Linked DNA regions of Aliamphritea ceti. The protein of the gene in region 1 interacts with the protein of each later gene in a pairwise test. Links are inferred from orthologs where the notes say so. Each region holds a gene or a part of one and is shown in the gene's direction. Other genes may lie near its edges.

Region 1 (2,923 bases):
CAGACTGACTTCATCATTATAAACCCGGCAGCTTTCACCCACACCAGTGTGGCATTACGTGATGCGTTGCTGGGCGTCGCTATTCCTTTTATCGAAATTCATATTTCGAATGTACACGCCAGAGAAACTTTTCGCAGCCACTCATATCTATCTGATGTAGCTGTTGGCGTAATCTGCGGTCTGGGCACCCTGGGATACGAATTAGCACTACAGTCGGCGATTAGTCGGCTGGAAAAACCTTAATTATCTGAATTTACTAAATAGAGCACTGCATTAGCATGGACATTCGCAAAGTAAAAAAACTGATCGAGTTGCTGGAAGAATCAAACATCAACGAGATTGAAATCAAAGAAGGTGAAGAATCCGTACGCATCAGCCGCGGTTCTAACCTGGTAGCAGCCCCAGTTGCCGCTGCCCCAATGGCTGTCGCACCTGTTGCTGCCGCTCCGGCTCCTGCACCAGTTGCTGCGGCACCGGTTGCTGCGCCAGCCAACAACAATGCACTTAAGTCACCAATGGTTGGTACTTTCTACCGTTCTCCATCTCCAACCTCTCCGGCATTCATCGAAGTCGGCTCTACTGTTAAAGTTGGCGACCCGATCTGTATCGTTGAAGCAATGAAGATGATGAATCAGATTGAAGCAGACAAAGCGGGTGTTGTTGAAGCCATTCTTGTTGAAGACGGCCAGCCAGTGGAGTTCGATCAGCCGCTGGTGAACATCGTATAAATCAGCCACAGGATCTTAACAAGATGTTAGAAAAAGTAGTCATTGCCAACCGTGGCGAGATCGCTTTGCGTATCCTGCGGGCCTGTAAGGAACTAGGCATCAAAACTGTTGCCATTCATTCCACAGCAGACCGTGACCTGATGCACGTTCGCCTGGCGGACGAAGCCGTTTGTATCGGCCCTGCACCGTCACCGCAAAGCTATCTGAATATTCCGGCAATTATTGCCGCTGCTGAAGTAACTGATTCCACGGGTATCCACCCGGGTTACGGTTTCCTGGCAGAAAATGCTGATTTTGCTGAACGCGCTGAGCAAAGCGGTTTTGCATTTATTGGCCCTAAAGCTGAGACCATTCGCCTGATGGGCGACAAAGTATCTGCAATTGCAGCAATGCAAAAAGCTGGTGTACCAACAGTACCTGGTTCAGACGGTGAACTGCCTGAAGACAGCGAAGAAGTGTTAGCTATCGGTCGCCGTATCGGCTATCCGGTTATCATCAAAGCAGCTGCCGGTGGCGGTGGTCGCGGTATGCGCGTTGTACACAACGAAGCACACCTGCTAAACGCTATCTACGTAACTAAAGCAGAAGCCAAAGGCGCTTTTGGTGACGACACGGTTTACATGGAAAAATTCCTGGAAAACCCACGTCACGTTGAAGTTCAGGTTCTGTCTGATGGTCAGGGCAATGCTATCCATCTGTATGACCGTGACTGCTCTTTGCAACGCCGTCATCAGAAAGTGGTTGAAGAAGCACCAGCACCACATCTGGATCCGGAATCCCGTGCCCAGGTACTGCAAAGCTGTGTTGATGCCTGTCTTGAAATTAACTACCGTGGCGCAGGCACCTTCGAGTTCTTGTATGAGAATGGCTGCTTCTATTTCATTGAAATGAACACTCGCGTCCAGGTAGAGCACCCAGTATCTGAAATGGTTACCGGTGTTGATATCGTTAAAGAACAGCTGCGCATTGCCTCTGGCCTGCCGCTGACAATTAAGCAGGAAGATATCAAACTGAACGGTCATTCAATTGAATGCCGAATCAATGCTGAAGACCCGGTAACCTTCATGCCAAGTCCAGGTAAGATCACCCACTTCCATGCCCCAGGTGGCATTGGCGTGCGAGTTGATTCTCATCTGTACAGCGGTTACAGCGTACCACCACACTACGATTCTCTGATTGCTAAGCTGATCACTTACGGTGACTCCCGTGAAGTGGCTCTGCGTCGCATGGAAATCGCTCTGGATGAAATGCTCATCGACGGTATCAAGTGCAACATTCCTCTGCACCAGGATATCGTTAAGGATACGAACTTCGCCGAAGGCGGAGTAAATATCCATTATCTGGAAAAGAAACTGGGTCTAGACTGATCCCGGCATACGCAGACAGCGGCTCACCGCTGTCTGCTGCTTTATGCATTAACCTGTTACCACCCGGCCACTCCAGCCGTACGACGGTTTAATCACCGCCTCACATCTAAGGTAACAAAGCTTTAACGATTAAATACTATAGTTTAGCTAGCCAATACTGCTTACCCGAATACAGGAAGACCCGTCATGCCATGGCTGCAGATCAAACTGGATGTTTCCCCGGACAACGCCGAACCTTACGAAGACCTTTTACTGGCAGCCGGCTGTGCTGCAGTTACTTTTACTGACCAGGCAGACCAGCCTATCTTCGAACCGGACTTAGGCACAACTCCGTTATGGAGCAACACGGTATTAACAGGACTGTTTTCCGCCGATCATGATCTCGAAGCCACACTGAGCTTTCTTCGACAGGCTCACGAAGACCAGTTCACTGGAATCCCCTTCCCTAATTGCAAAACAGAAATCCTGGAAGATAAAGACTGGGAACGGGAATGGATGGATAACTACCAGCCAATGCAATTTGGTAAACGCCTCTGGGTTTGTCCTAGTTGGAAAGATACTCCGAACCCTGATGCCGTCAACCTTATGCTCGACCCGGGCCTTGCATTTGGTACAGGTACACACCCAACCACAGCCTTATGTCTGGAATTCCTTGACGGCCTTGAACTGACTGATAAAAAAGTAACCGATTACGGTTGCGGTTCAGGCATCCTGGGAATTGCCACGCTTTTGCTTGGTGCTGATAAAGTAACCGCTGTAGATATCGACGTACAGGCACTTACCGCCAGCAAAGACAACCTAAACCGCAACGGTCTTCCCGAAGATCGC
Region 2 (2,990 bases), 660 kb from region 1 along the record:
CCGGGGAAGAAGGACAGAGAGATGTCTTTAAGGATTTCGCGCTTGGGTGGGACAACTTTGCCCACCCGGTTCATGGTATATACGAACTGAGCCATTACAGAGCCTGTATGCTGGGTGTGAGGGTATCCACCGGCCATTGGTTAAGGCATGCCGGCAGCACAAAATTTGTTGCATATTTTAGCTTCAGGCAGCGACTAAAGCTAGGTAAGTAACCCGGCTTTAGCTTCGTCGATAGCTGGATATGAATAATTTATGAAATTGGATGAATTTCTCTGCATCATTGCCTGCTATTAACGCTAAACTTCGCGTATAATGTCTGCCTTTTTTGTACCAGCGTAAGGCTTATCAGCCGGCGCCGGTTTTCTATCTGACTGCGGTGGCTCATGAGGCCACCGGGATGATCGTCTTATGGGCGGTCCTGACGCTCTTTGAGGTTGGTTTATGCATTGTCCGTTCTGTGGTGACCATGAAACCAAGGTGGTCGACTCCCGTTTGGTGGCTGAAGGCCAGCAGGTGCGTCGTCGTCGGGAATGTGTAAGCTGCCACGAGCGTTACACTACCTATGAAACTGCTGAACTGTTAATGCCTAAAGTAATTAAGGCAGACGGTTCCCGGCAGCCATTCGATGAAGACAAGCTGCGTGCAGGTATCCATCGGGCGTTGGAAAAGCGGCCGGTCAGCGTTGAAGATATCGAAGCATGCATCAGTCGGATCAAGCATCGTTTACGTGCTTCAGGTGAGCGCGAACTGGCTTCTCGGATGTTCGGCGAAGAAGTTATGCGTGAATTACGTAAGCTGGATGAAGTTGCCTATGTGCGATTCGCGTCCGTGTATCGCAGTTTTCAGGATATTAACGAGTTTAAGAAAGAAATTGAGCGTTTGTCTGAAGCAAAGGACGACGCCGATGACGAATGATGCTGTGCAATGGTCTGTTGCAGATCATCAGTATATGGCGCGGGCAGTTGAACTAGCCTGGCGTGGTTTGTATACCACTGAACCGAATCCACGTGTTGGCTGTGTAGTGGTTCGGGATGGCAAGGTCATTGGTGAAGGTTTTCATCGTATTGCTGGCGAAGGGCATGCAGAAGTAAATGCTTTACAGGCGGTTGCTGATTCTGAAACAACTGCCGTTGGTGCTACTGCCTATGTGACGCTTGAGCCTTGCAGTCATTTTGGTAAAACGCCTCCCTGTGCTGAAGCGCTGGTTGAGGCAAGGGTCGCTGAAGTTGTTATTGGTATGGTTGATCCTAACCCGCAGGTATCAGGGCGTGGAATTGCGCGACTGGAAGCTGCAGGTATCAAAGTACGTACTGGTTTGTTGACCGGGGATGCTGAGGCATTGAATCCCGGTTTTAATAAGCGTATGAGAGCACAGCGGCCGTTTGTGCGTTTGAAGTTAGCCGCAAGCTTGGATGGCCGTACCGCAATGGCCAGCGGAGAGAGTCAGTGGATCACAGGTCCGCAGGCGCGTCAGGATGTGCAGCGATTACGTGCCAGAAGTTCGGCGCTTATTACAGGTATCGGTTCGATACTACAGGATGACTCAGCACTCACCGTGCGTGCGGAGCAGTTAGGTTTGGCTGAGGCTGAAGTGATTTCTCAGCGCCAGCCGTTAAGAGTCGTGCTGGACAGTCAGGGGCGAATGCCTGCTACTGCAAAAATTTTACGCCAGCCAGGGAAAACACTGGTTGTAAGTCAGGCGTCATGTCCGGCGTATTTTAGCCAGCTGGCGTCGTCTCAGGACACATCTGCTGAGTTAGAGTGGTTACAATTAGCCGGTAAAGGCGCAGGTATTGATCTGCAGGTATTATTAACAGAGCTGGCTAAACGCCAGTGTAATGAGGTGCTGGTCGAAACTGGCGCGACTCTGGCCGGTAGTTTTATCGGGCAAGGGCTGGTGGATGAGCTGGTGTTGTATCAGGCGATGACCTTGCTGGGAAGTGAGGCGCGAAGCTTAGTGGCACTGCCTCTGCAGAAAATGAACCAGCAGCGCCGGCTGACACTGACCGACAGCAGGGTTTTAGGTAATGATATTCGGTTAACATTAACGCCTGTCGAAACTGACACGGCTGAGTAAGCGAATAACACTGGTTACTAAAAAAGTAGTACCAAGGAATACATTAAGAGCTATGTTTACTGGAATCATCGAAGCGCTGGGAAATATTGCCGCAGTTGAACAGGTGCAGGGCGATCTGCGTTTATATATTCGTACCGGTTCACTGGATTTAGGTGATGTTGCTTTAGGTGACAGCATCGCAGTTAACGGGGTATGTCTGACAGCGGTTGACCTGCCGGGAGATGGCTTTTGGGCGGATGTTTCCCGGGAAACGCTTGCACATACCCGGTTTCCGGATTTAAAACCGGGTGAACAGGTTAATCTGGAAAAGGCGATGCAGCCAAGTGGTCGTCTGGGCGGCCATATAGTCACAGGACATGTTGATGGGCTTGGTATCGTGAAGAACCGTTACGAAGATGCCCGTTCAATTCGCTTTGATATTGAAGCGCCGGCGGATATAAGCCGGTATATCGCGGCGAAGGGTTCAATTACTGTGGACGGTACAAGTCTGACTGTAACAGCTGTTGAAGGTAACGGCTTTCAGCTGAATATTGTGCCGCATACCGCGCAAGAAACGATTTTAGCGAGTTATCAGACCGGGCGTCAGGTACATTTGGAAGTAGATATTATTGCCCGTTATATGGAGCGTTTGCTGAACCGTACAGCTGAGCAAACCGAGACGTCAGGGGTGAGTATGAACGCTCTGGCAGCAGCCGGTTATCTGAACCGGTAATACATTTCGCTGTTCTGCTATAAATAGCAGGGCTGCAATCAATATTTGAACTGAGGTTTTGGATCAATGAATCTGAACACACCTGAAGAACTGATTGAAGATATCCGTCAGGGTAAAATGGTTATCCTGATGGATGATGAAGACCGTGAGAATGAAGGCGATCTGGTTATTGCTGCAGAAATGGTACGGCCTGAAGATATT

The links. Proteins that work in one complex are often made in the same cells at the same time.
Region 2: the proteins of accC (region 1) and ribD interact in binary tests that used the Escherichia coli proteins (3 or more experiments, as listed by UniProt). The link is inferred for Aliamphritea ceti from one-to-one orthologs.

Annotation. Positions count from the first base shown.
Region 1 is NZ_AP025282.1:1,333,610-1,336,532, reverse strand. It holds accC (acetyl-CoA carboxylase biotin carboxylase subunit), read left to right. Parts: upstream 1-751; coding sequence 752-2,095; downstream 2,096-2,923. Other genes in the region: prmA (50S ribosomal protein L11 methyltransferase), read left to right, coding at 2,282-2,923; accB (acetyl-CoA carboxylase biotin carboxyl carrier protein), read left to right, coding at 279-728; aroQ (type II 3-dehydroquinate dehydratase), read left to right, coding at 1-243. UniProt on the Escherichia coli protein: This protein is a component of the acetyl coenzyme A carboxylase complex; first, biotin carboxylase catalyzes the carboxylation of the carrier protein and then the transcarboxylase transfers the carboxyl group to form malonyl-CoA.
Region 2 is NZ_AP025282.1:674,434-677,423, forward strand. It holds ribD (bifunctional diaminohydroxyphosphoribosylaminopyrimidine deaminase/5-amino-6-(5-phosphoribosylamino)uracil reductase RibD), read left to right. Parts: upstream 1-904; coding sequence 905-2,077; downstream 2,078-2,990. Other genes in the region: ettA (energy-dependent translational throttle protein EttA), read right to left, coding at 1-95; nrdR (transcriptional regulator NrdR), read left to right, coding at 442-915; OCU49_RS03040 (riboflavin synthase), read left to right, coding at 2,130-2,789; ribBA (bifunctional 3,4-dihydroxy-2-butanone-4-phosphate synthase/GTP cyclohydrolase II), read left to right, coding at 2,856-2,990. UniProt on the Escherichia coli protein: Converts 2,5-diamino-6-(ribosylamino)-4(3h)-pyrimidinone 5'-phosphate into 5-amino-6-(ribosylamino)-2,4(1h,3h)-pyrimidinedione 5'-phosphate.